Regions from separate parts of the Kitasatospora sp. NBC_00070 genome, predicted to be linked through region 1. Evidence: riboswitches for the same ligand, from Rfam matches in the RefSeq annotation. Region 1 holds a riboswitch; the other holds the start of a gene.

Region 1 (5,775 bases):
CTGCGGGGTCCCACGCCCGACCGGACGCCGCTGCAGGTGCCGTACGGATACGGCGACCGGGAGCTGTTCGGCTACCCGGTCGAGGATGTCAGGGAGTTGACGTGAGCAAGGCTGTCGTGTCGATCCGGGTGTACAAGGTCACCCCGGACGGCAAGAAGACCGAGACCAGGCCCCGCGAGACGTACAGGACCGGCGTCAGCTGGGGCGGTCTCGCCGACTACGAGCCGTGCCGGTGCCCGATCCACCGGGCCGCGGAATCCTCCTGACCGCAGCAGTCCGTCTCATGTCCCCACTGGGTTGCTCCGGTGACGCCGCCGGAGCAACCCTCACAGTCTCCGCCCTCCGCCGGGAGGGAAGCCAAGTCCGGTCGGCTGAGGGCGGGTTCCACTCCTTCAGGCAGACGCCTGTAGGCCCGAGCCGCATGGAGAGGATTCCCCATGATCTTGGAGAACGACGGAGGACACGGGGGCAACCCCGCGCCGATCCAGCCGCCTGCACCGCCGCCGCCCCCGTCCCCCGACAGTGGGCCCCCGCCCGGCGATGGAGGTCACCGCAAGTGACCGCCCCCCTCGCTGAGGGAACGGACCGCCCCGGCTTCGAGCTGGGGCGGTTCCTCCTCGACAACGGCTCCATGTCTCCTGATTGGGAGACATCGTTCGACTCGGTGCCTCGCTCCCTGTTCATCCCCGATCTGATGTGGGCCTGGACCGAGGCTTCCCGGTCCACCGTGGCCATCGACCGGCGCACCGACCCGGACGCCTGGCGCCGTGCCGTGGACTCCAACATCCCGATCGTCACGCAATGGGATGACGGAGCGCACGAAGGCACCGCGGCCGGGCAGCTCTCCACCAGCAGCAACAGCCAGCCCAACGTGGTCATGTCGATGCTGCGGGACCTGGACGTGGCGCCTGGTGTGAAAGTGCTCGAGGCGGGTGCCGGAACGGGCTGGACCTCCGGTCTGCTAGCTCACCGGCTCGGCCCCGGACGGGTTGTCAGCGTGGAGATTGACGCTGCCGTTGCGGAGAGTGCCCGTACCGCGCATCGGCGTGCCGGACTCGCTCCCGAGGTGGTCACCGGGGACGGGCAGCTCGGCTGGCCGGCGGGCGCACCCTACGACCGGCTCATTGCCACGTACGGTGTGCAGGAGATCCCTCCCGGGTGGCTCCGGCAGGTGAAGCCCGGGGGCCTGATCCTGGCTCCGTGGGGCACCCGGTACTCCTTCCGCGATGCTGTGGTGAAGCTGACCGTCGGAGACGACCTGACCGCTTCGGGCCACTTCACCGAGCAGGTCGGCTTCATGAAGGACCGGGGATCGCGCTCGGAGTTCCCGTCCCACTCGGCATACGTCCCGGACTTCCCCGGTGACGCGGACACCGAGTACCGGACGACACTCACGGCGGATGATCTCGGCGGAGTGTGGGGCGTGCAGACGTTCGTCATCGGCCTGGCGGTGCCGGACGTGACACACGTGATCCACGAACAGGACGACGGCACGACAACCGCCTGGTTCTACGGGCTCGGTGACAGGTCATGGGCAGCGGTTGTGTGGCGTAAGGGCCAGTCGGAGACCACCGTGTACCAGGCCGGCCCCCGTCGGTTGTGGCAGGCCGTCGAACGTGCTGTTCGGTGGTGGCAGGCCGAAGGCCGGCCGGGAGTCGAACGCTTCGGCCTGACCGTGGCGGCCGGTCACCAGGTCCCGTGGCTCGACCAGCCGGACAGCCAGGTCCCGCAGCACAGGTGATTCGGACTCCCGGTTCCCGTTCGCCTCAACGTGAGGGCGCAGGGTTCAACAACCAGTGGCCGGGCCCCGCTTTCCGGCCGTACGTCGCGTGGCAGGACCTGACGTCAGGTCAGTGCAACGACGGGGCCGCCCGTCCCCGGGGAGTGGGGGCGGGCGGCCGTGGGGGAGCGGTCAGCAGCCGAAGTTGACCTTGTAGAAGGTCGCGTAGTGGTCGGAGGTGTAGTAGTCCTCGTGGAAGACCTTGCCGGTGACGATCCGTCGGGCGCCCCGGGTCGACGACCCCGGCGTCTTGACGGTGTACTCGTGGTAGTAGCCGGTGGACTGGCTCGGCAGCACGCCCTCCCGGTTCTGGAAGACGATGCCGTCCTGGCTGTACGGGAACGGGCCGCCCGCGTCGATCAGCCGGATGGTGTCCCGACCCTGGCTCGGCAGCGCCGTCAGGCAGACGCTCCCGCTGACCTTGGCGGAGGCGTCGGTGGCGAACACGGCGGTGGGGGCCAGGGCGACCAGGCCGACCATCGCGACGGAAGCGGCACGGGTCTGCAACGCGCGTAGAGTGATTCGCATGGCTGTCATTGTGAGGGCATGTCAGAACGCTGCGGAAGGGCTGCGGAAACACTTCACCCGCGCGTAACTACCGTGGAACTCCTGCGACTTGTCGTGTACCGCGAGCGATCGAAGTGTCGAACAAGGGTGCCGGGCGAGGGTGGGGCCGACCCGGGGCCCGGCGGTCGCGGTCGGCCGGGTGCAGTCGGCCCGCACCGGTCGGGGGCCCGCCAAACCTGATGTGAGGCAACTCTCGTTGTCGATGGACAGGCGATCTGCCTAGCCTGCATGGAGTCGTCCGCACCTACGCGGACCTCGTCGCCGGGACGCCGAGTCCTGTCCACCCGGTGCCGGGTACCCGATCACCGAAACATGGGCAGGAGCGGGGGAACCAGGTCAGTCTGCGCTCTCCCCTGCTCCGGTACGGGGGTCGCTCGGGGTGAAGCCGCACCCACTGCGGCCGGGCGATTCCTCTCGCCCGAACCCGACAGCTCACCTCGCAGGCGTCGCAGAGGACCTGCCCATGCGCATCGCCCTTACCCCCGCACGCCTCGGTGCGGCCGCCCTGGTGGCGGTACCCCTGGTCGCCACCGGCCTGGCCGGTCAGGCACAGGCGGCCACCGCCGTCACGCAGGACCGGCTCACCCTCAGCTCGACGGCCGCGAACACCGCGACCAAGGCGGGTCTGACCGTGCACTCCAGCGCCTGCTTCACCGCGAAGACGCTCGGCGTCGGCGTCCGGGACGCGGCCGGCCGGAACCTCGACTTCCCCGGCAACGCCAGCAACGTGCAGATCTGCCCGGGCGGCGTGAACTTCACCAGCGGGGCCCGGACGCTGCCCGCCGGGACGTACACCCAGTTCGGCTTCTGGCAGGACCAGGGCGGGAGTTGGCACAACCTGCCGTCGCAGAAGCTGACCGTCGGCGGCACGGTCGCCCCCACGCCGACCCCGACGCCGACGCCGACTCCCACCCCGACGCCGACTCCCACCCCGACGGTGGGCGGCTCGCCGATCCCCGGCAAGGCGCTGACCTGGTCGGAGGAGTTCGACAGCTCGATCGCCTGGGGCTCCAAGTGGGTCGGTGACCGCAGCAGCGCGTACCGCTACGGCAACCACAACCCGGACGACAACAAGCTCGACTGGCTGAACCCCGGCGGCGTCTCGGTCTCCGGCGGCGTGGCCACCTTCACCGCGAAGCCGTCCACGCACACCCTGGAGAGCGGCAAGCAGGCCTGGGACACCGGGCTGCTCACCACCGAGTACTCCTCCCAGGGCTTCCAGGTGAAGACCGGCGACTACGCCGAGACCCGGGTCAAGCTGCCGGCCGGCTCCGGAGCCTGGCCCGCGCTGTGGACCTGGAAGGACGGCAACGGGGAGATCGACAGCTTCGAGTACCACCCCGACAACGCGGCGCTGCTGGAGCTGACCAACCACGTCAAGTCCGGCCTGAAGTACCACACCGACGCGAACGCGGTCGGCCCCGACAAGTGGGTCACCATCGGGACCTACTACGGGGCCAACTCCGTCGACTGGTACGTGAACGGGACCAAGGTCTTCTCCGACGGCACCGGTGTCGGGGCGAACTGGTCGGCCTACCTGATCCTCAACCTCTCGGTGGGCGCCGGGCAGTACCACCCGGGGCCCAGCGGCAGCGCGCCGATCAGCTTCGCCTCGGACTACGTCCGGGTCTACCGCTGACCGTGAGCTGAGCTCGGGTCAGCCGACGGTCAGCGTGAACGGCGTGCTGTTGTTCGCGGGGTTGTGATCGTCCACGCTGACCACCCTGACGTGCCCCTCGGCCACCGTGCCGGGGGGCACGTCGGCGTCCGCCCGGACCGGTACCAGCGCGGTCGCGGTCTCCAGCGGGGGCAGCCCGCCGCCGAAGGTGCACTGCACGACCTGGTCGGACAGGGCCCGGCAGCCGGCCGGGAAGTACGGCCCCTCGGCGGTGAACCCGGCCGGCAGGTCGACCAGCACGGTGAACGGCGAGGCCGTCCGCTGCGGGCCGACGTTGGCGACGAAGCCGTGCACGGTGGTGGTCCCGCCCGGCGCGACCGCGTCCGGGTCCAGCCGGACCACCATGAGGTCGGAGCCGGAGGGCGCCGCGCCCGCCGTCGTGGCGCCGAGCATCAGCGCCGCCGAGGCGGCCAGGCCCGCCATCACCCATCTGGTCACTGTCATCACCTGTCTGCCGAATGCGGTCGTCCCGCTACGCACTGTAGCGGCGCGACGCGGATTCGTACGGAGGCGGGGACGGTGTGCCGGGCGGGTTTCGGGCGACCGCCCCGGCGTCTTCGGGTGACCGCCCCGGTGTCAGGGGGCCAGCACCTGACCGAGTCGACCGGCGATCTGCCGCATCACCGGGACCAGTGAGGTGTTGCCTGCCTGGGCCTCCAGCGCCCGGATCCGGGCCTCGGGGCCGGAGACCGAGAGGGCGGTGGGGGCCGGCGCGCCGGGGACGGCGACCGCGATGCAGCGGACCCCGATCTCCTGCTCCTGGTCGTCCACCACGTAGCCGCGCTCCCGGGCCTGGGCCAGCTGGGCGAACAGCTCGGCCGGATCGGTGACGGTGTACGGGGTGTGCGACTGGAGCGGCTGGGTGCCCAGCACGCCGCGCGCCTCGGCCTCGTCCAGCTGGGCCAGCAGGGCCTTGCCGACGCCGGTGCAGTGCGGTTGCACCCGGCGGCCCACCTCGGTGAACATCCGCATCGAGCGGCGCGACTGGACCTGCCCGACGTAGACCACCTCGCCGCCCTCCAGGACGGCCAGGTTGGCGGTCTCGCCGGTGGCCTCCATCAGCTCGGCCAGGTACGGGCGGGCCCAGCTGCCGAGCAGTCGGCCCGCGGTCTCGCCGAGCCGGATCAGCCGGGGGCCCAGGGTGTAGCGACGGGCGGTGTCCTGGCGGACATAGCCCTGCTGCACGAGGGTACGAACCAGGCGGTGGATGGTCGGCATCGGCAGGCCCGAGGTGGCGGAGAGCTCGCTCAGGGTGGCCACCCCGCCGGAGTCGGCCAGGGCTTCGAGGAGTTGGAAGGCGCGCTCGACGGACTGCACGCCGCCGGTGGCACGGTCGGCCCCTGTGGGTGCTGCGGCGGAGGTGCTGGCCACCGGCGTTCCCTTCACTGTCGGAGGAGGAGTAGAGTCCCAGCGATCTACCTCAACAAAGCGTTGAAATTCTGTATCGCGGAAACTAGTCTCCACCTTACAGAACCGAACCCGCCAGTAGGCGGGTCGGTATCGAGGAAGTTCCCACCGGAATTTCCCTGTTGGCTCAACTGTCCAAGGAGTGTTCTGCCATGGCTGCAGATCAGGGACCCGTCGGCGCTTCCCCCGCCGCTCCGGTCGTCACTGTCGCCGGACCGCGCGTCCCCCGCAGCGAGGAGGTGCTCACTCCCGAGGCGGTCGCCTTCGTGGTCGGTCTGCACCGTGCGTTCGAAGGCCGCCGGCAGGAGCTCCTGGCCCGACGGAAAACCCGCCGGGACGAGAT
Region 2 (5,775 bases), 4.5 Mb from region 1:
CTCCAGCTCGGCCAGCTTGGCGGTGGTCTCGGCCCGCCGCTGGTCCAGCCGGCGCTGACTGTCGATCACCTGGCGCAGAGTGTCGTTCTGCCGCTCCGCCGTCTGGTCCAGGGTGCGGGCCCGGTACAGGTAGCCGGCCGGGTCGGAGTCCAGCATCAGCTGCACCGCCGGGTCGATGCCGCCCGCCCGGTACTGGGCGGCGGCCACCGAGCCGAGCCCGGAGCGCAGTTGGTTCAGCTCGTCCTGGCCGGCCGCCACCTGGTTCTGCAGCGAGCCGGTGTCGGACTGCAGCTGCCGCTGCTGCTCCTGGGCCGCGTTGAACTTCTCCGAGGCCTGCTCGGCCTCCTCGTACAGCTGGTCGACCTGGGCCTTGACGTCCTTGCGGGTGGGCGGCTCGGCCGGGGCGCCCGGGGTGGCCCCGGCGGCGCCCGCCGAGGCCACCCCGAGCACCGTGGTGGCCGCTGCGGTGAACACCAGCGCCCGGGTGAACCGGCGGGCGCCTGGCAGGGGGGAACGACTGTGCGTCGACATACCGGCGGCTGCTCCGTTCCTGCGCCGGGCCACCGCCGCCGCCCGGTCGGGCGGCCGTCCTTGCGAAGGTCCGGGGGCAGACGTTAGCGAGTCACGGCGATCTAGTCCAAACCCCTACAGTGTCGAATATTTGACCATCAATCGGACATCTGCTCGGCCAGCCGGAAACGCCGCAGGCCCGGCACGTGGCCGGGCCTGCGGGCGTTACGACGGACGGGTGGTCAGACCCGGACGATGCGGGTGATCGGCATGACCGTGGCGGACTCGTGCCGGACCAGGGTGCCGGTGCGCGGCGCGTGCACGATCTGACCGTTGCCCACGTAGAGGCCGACGTGGCCGCCCCCGCGGTAGATGATCAGGTCACCGGGCTTGGCGTCGGCGATGTTGGTGCCGATGTTCTGACCGGCGCCCATCTGCGACTCCGAGGTGCGCGGCAGCGAGATCCCGGCCTTGTTGAAGGCCCAGACCATCAGGCCGGAGCAGTCGAAGCTGTTCGGGCCGACGGAGCCGTAGCCGTACGGCTTGCCGATCTCCGCCTCGGCGGCGGCGATCACGGTGCCCGCGTACGACCCGGCCGGCAGGCCGCTCAGGTCGGTCCTGGTCTCCGTGCGGGAGGCCCGGTCCGGCGCGGCGGTCTTCGACTCGGTGGCCGCCTTGGCGGCCGAGTCGGCGGCGGCCTTGGCCTCGGCGGCCCGCAGCTCGTCCTGCTCCTTGCGGCTGAGCGTGTCGAGCAGCGCCTGCGCGGAGGCCAGCTTGGCCTGGATCTCGTCCTTGCCCGCCCGGAGCTCCTGGGTGGTGCGCTCCAGGTCGGCGAGCTTGTTCTGGGCCTCGGACTTCTGCTGGTCGAGCTTGCCCTGCTCGCCCTTCAGCGTCTTCAGGGTGTCCGCCTGCGAGGCGCCGAGCTGGCTCAACGAGTCGGCCTGGCCCAGGAAGGCGTCCGGGCTGCTGGAGAGCATCAGCTGGACGGTGGGCGATATCCCGCCGGTCCGGTACTGCTCGGCGGCGATCTCGCCGAGCGTGCTCTGCAGGGTGGTCACCTGGGCCTGCTGCCGGGCCACCTCGTCCTGAAGGCCGCTGACCTGCTTCTGCAGGGTCTGCTGCTTCTCCGTGGCCGCGTTGAACTTCTCGGTCGCGTCCTCGGCCTGCTCGTGGAGCTGGTCGACCTGGGACTTGACCTCGTCCTTGGTGGGGTTCGGGTCGGCGTGCGCACCGGTCTGCGCGGACAGCGCCACCGCAGCGGCGGCGGCAGCCGTGATGATCGAGACCCGGGTACGGCCGGCAGGCTTGGGACGACGATGGGACGCCACGAAGGCGGGCTCCTTCTTCCTACGTCCGCCTACCGGGTGAGCTGACGGGTTCGGGCTGGAAGAGATGCCCTACAGCGCCTCACCGTCGGGCCGTCTCGTGACGGTCCGTCGACCTGGCGCCGATTCACCCCGAGGAACGTGGTTCCCCGGCTCCGATCGACAGCGCCCCCGAGAGGGCTTCCCCGTAGGGCAGTCGGAACTGCCCCGCTGCGTCTCGAACTCGGCGGTAACCCCCGCCGCCACCCAGGTTGGGTGATCGACAGTGCGGTGGTTCGAGAAGGACCCTAGTAACCCAACCGTGATCGGTTCAAATCCTTGTAAGAAAAAAGTCGGAATGAAGTCGTGATTCTTCGGTGATTGCGACCGAGCGTGATCGGAAATGCACGCTGCGCCGACGAATTCCCGGGATGCGGACGCGACGGGGCCCGCCGGAGGTGTCCCAGATCACAGGGAGGTTCCGACGGGCCCGGGCGTGTCACGAGGCGTCAGTTGGACGCCTTGATGGGGAGATGTCCGTTATGCCGTATCAGGCTGACGGTGGATCAGACCCGGCGGATGGTCTTGATCGGCATCGCGTCGACCTTCATCACCTTGACCACGTCACCGGTGTGCGGGGCGTGCACCACCAGGCCGTTGCCGATGTAGATCCCGACGTGGTGCGCGTCGGGGTGGTAGATCACCAGGTCGCCCGGCTGCGCGTTGGCCCAGTCCTTGCCGATGTTGGTGCCGACCGAGGCCTGGTCCTGCGAGGTGCGCGGCAGCGAGACGCCCGCCTGCGCGTACGCCCAGACCACCAGGCCGGAGCAGTCGAAGGAGTTCGGTCCGGTGGCGCCCCAGACGTACGGCTTGCCCTGCTTGCCCATCGCGGCGGAGACCGCCGCACCGGCGTAGCCGCTGGCGGGCGGCAGGTTGCCGACGTCGATCCGCTCGCCGCCGCGCGAGGCGCGGTCGCCCAGCACCGCGTTCCGGTCGGCCGCGCTCAGCTGGTTGAGCAGCTTCTGCGCCTCGGCCAGCTTCTTCTGCACCTCGGCCTTGGCGTCGTTCAGCACCTTGGTGTTGCGGTCCAGCTCGGCCAGCGTCTCCGCGGCCTCGATCTTCTGCTGGTCCAGTCGGCGCTGCTGGTCCTGGAGCGTCTTCAGGCTCTGCGCCTGGGTCTGGTTCACCTGGTCGACGCTGGACGCCTTGGTCAGGTAGTTCTCCGGGTCCGAGGAGAGCATCAGGGCGACCGAGGGGTCCACCCCGCCGTCCCGGTACTCCTGCGCCGCCACGGCCGCCAGGCCGCCCTGAAGGGCCGTCATCTGCTCCTGGCCGCGGGCCACCTGGTCCTGCAGCTGCTCGGCCTGCTTGCGCAGCTGGTCGGTCCGCTCCTTGGCGCCGTTGAACCGCTCGGCCGCCTGCTCCTGCTCGTTGAAGAGCGCGTCGACCTGGACCTTGACCTCGTCCTTGCTCGGCTTGGCCGGCGCCGCGTGGGCACCCGCCTGCGCCGAGAGGGCGACCGCGGTCGCTGCGGCAGCGGTCAGCACGGAGACCCGTGCACGGCTCGGCTGCTTGGGGCGGCGGTGGGAAGCCAAAGGAAGAGCTCCTTCATCACTCCTGGACGCGACCTCACCCGATCGGGTGCTTGTCCAGAAAATAGGTTTGACGCCAGACCCTAGTGAAGTTGTCACGGGTGCGCCACTCCCCTACCGCCACGAACTTCCCGCCGGGGACCGGAATTCACCGGACCGACACAACCCGGCCACCCCGCCCTGACCTGCAGTCAGTCACCGTCAGGGCCTGGCCAGCCGCTTCAGCAGCAGCAGTGAGGCCACCGGGCGCGCACCCGCCTTCTTCACGCCGTCGGCGACCTCCTTGTCGGTGGAGACCACCACCACCGGACGCCCCAGCGGCTCGGCCCTGACCAGCCGCCGGATCAGCTCGTCCGCGGTCTCCCCGGTCCGGCTGAACCGGACCCGGACCCCGCGCGGCGGCGCCAGGATCACCGGCACGTCCAGGTCCTGGCCGTCGAAGACACAGGTCACCTCGGCCTGGGTGCGCTGGGCCAGCATCGCCAGACCGCCGAGCAGCCGGATCCGCTGCTGCTCCAGCGGCAGCGTCGGGTACCCGGTCTTGGTCACGTTGTAGCCGTCCACCACCAGGTGGACCTGAGGGATCGCCAGCAGCTGGTCGAGCAGCGCAGGGTCGTCCTCGGCCAGCGCCCGGCGGGCCACGTCGTGCGGCGAGGCGGAGGCCGGTGCCACCGCGTCCACCAGGTCGGCCGGGTGGATCTGCGCCACCGGCAGGGCCAGCTCGCGCTGGAGGCCCTGGGCGGACTGCAGCACGGTGTCCAGCAGCAGTCGCAGCCGCATGTCCTCGACGCTGCGGCCCTCCCGGGCCGAACGGCGGCCGGCCTCCAGGGCGGTCTCCAGCTCGGCGATCCGGTGCCGCAGCCGACGGGCCTCGGCCTCGGCCGCGCTGTGCTCGGTGGCCGCCCCGGCCCGTACCTCGGCCAGCTCGGCCTGCACCTTGCGGGCCTCGGCCTGGGCCCGCCGGGTGTCGCTCTCCAGCGTCCGGACCTTCTTCCGGAGCGACTCCGCCTCGCGCCGGATCCCCTCCGAGTCGGCCCGCTGCCGGTCCAGGTCGGCCCTGGACTGGGCGCGCAGCTCGGCCAGCTCCTCCTGGAGCTTCTCCACCAGCCGGGCCGCCTCGGCCGCCGCGCCCTCGGCGCCGGCCCGCTCGACCTGCTCGCCCGCCTCGGCGACCAGCCGGGCCCAGCCGGCCGGGCGCAGCAGGTAGGCGGCCGCCGCCACGTCCATCGGGTCGGCGGCGCCCGGCACGCTGCCCGCCTCCAGCGCCCTCACCAGATCCGGCTGCCCGAGCCGGAGCCGATCGGCTATCCGCAGCCGGAACGCCGGGTCCGCCTCCAGCGCGGCGGCCAGCGCGGTGGCCGCGTACTTGGCCCGCCGGGCCGGGGTGAACTTCGCGTACTGGCGCAGCGAGACCGGCAGTTCGGCGGCCGGCAGGCCGCCGAGCGCGTCGGCGGCGATGCCCACCACCCGGTGCCTGACCCCCTCGGGGAGCGGTCGGCCGAGCTGTTCGGGGCTGTCACCGGGAGTGGGATCGGTCGGGTCGGCAGGAGCGGGCGGTGCGTCGGCCTGCTCCGGGGCGGCCGGGGTCGCGGCCGCGGGAGGCTGCTCCTGCGACTCGGCCGCCCCCCATGCTGCGTCCACCACGTCCTCGGCTCCGATCCTGCTCCGCGGGGTCCGTACGGCCGGTTGCCGCTGCCCTCAAACACACCGCTCTCTGCAATTGTCGCGGTTACCGTGCCCCGACCCGACCCGCGCCACACTCCGCGCGGGCCCGGGCCGGTGCACCGGTCAGGACTCCTGCTGCTCCGCGGCCGCCTGCTCGGCGTCCGGACGGGCCACCAACTCGACCTGGTCGACCGCGTTGCACCAGCGGCAGCGGACCGACTCCAGCGTCTCGGCCAGCACCTCGGTCTCCTCGACCTTGGAGTCGCCGGCCAGGTCGAAGTGCAGGAACTCCACCACCCGGGACGAGCGCGTCACGTCGAAGCGGGTCAGGTTGCCGCAGAGCGTGCAGCGCCAGCGGGTCTCAGCGGTCGGGGCGGCGATCGTCATTCTGCCAAGTCCTCTCGTTGGTGCCGCCGTACGGCGGTCACCCAGGGTCCGGAAGGTCAAGCCTATTGCCTGCGGGTTCGACCGAGGGCACCTGGTCCGTGATGCGGGCAGACCGCACGGCACTAGGCCACCCGCAGTACCGGGCGGTGTCGGTGGGCCACGCCGGAGGAATGCTCTCCGCTATGGCCATCCCCGTCCTGGACCACCTCGACGCCCCGGGCGGCAGGACACCGGAGCGCCCGCCGGTCGTCACCTACGCGCTGATCGGGCTGAGCGTGCTGACCCTGCTGATCGGCCCGAGCTTCGGCCTCAACCCG

What was found. A riboswitch is a leader RNA that binds a small molecule or an ion and turns the genes downstream of it on or off. The one in region 1 is predicted to bind cyclic di-AMP.
Positions count from the first base shown of each region.
Region 2: it holds a riboswitch for cyclic di-AMP, as region 1 does, so the genes downstream of both, OHV05_RS08055 (NlpC/P60 family protein) here and OHV05_RS28285 (hypothetical protein) in region 1, are expected to answer to the same signal.

Region 1 is NZ_CP108247.1:6,218,414-6,224,188, forward strand. It holds gene OHV05_RS28270 (hypothetical protein) at 102-266, shown strand; gene OHV05_RS28275 (methyltransferase domain-containing protein) at 557-1,741, shown strand; gene OHV05_RS28280 (ribonuclease domain-containing protein) at 1,913-2,260, opposite strand; cyclic di-AMP (ydaO/yuaA leader) riboswitch at 2,641-2,808, shown strand; gene OHV05_RS28285 (hypothetical protein) at 2,811-3,986, shown strand; gene OHV05_RS28290 (hypothetical protein) at 4,005-4,463, opposite strand; gene OHV05_RS28295 (IclR family transcriptional regulator) at 4,602-5,396, opposite strand; gene aceB (malate synthase A) at 5,585-5,775, shown strand, end outside.
Region 2 is NZ_CP108247.1:1,734,489-1,740,263, forward strand. It holds gene OHV05_RS08050 (NlpC/P60 family protein) at 1-531, opposite strand, end outside; gene OHV05_RS08055 (NlpC/P60 family protein) at 753-1,838, opposite strand; cyclic di-AMP (ydaO/yuaA leader) riboswitch at 1,849-2,013, opposite strand; gene OHV05_RS08060 (NlpC/P60 family protein) at 2,381-3,409, opposite strand; gene OHV05_RS08065 (NYN domain-containing protein) at 3,608-5,050, opposite strand; gene OHV05_RS08070 (hypothetical protein) at 5,195-5,458, opposite strand; gene OHV05_RS08075 (rhomboid family intramembrane serine protease) at 5,641-5,775, shown strand, end outside.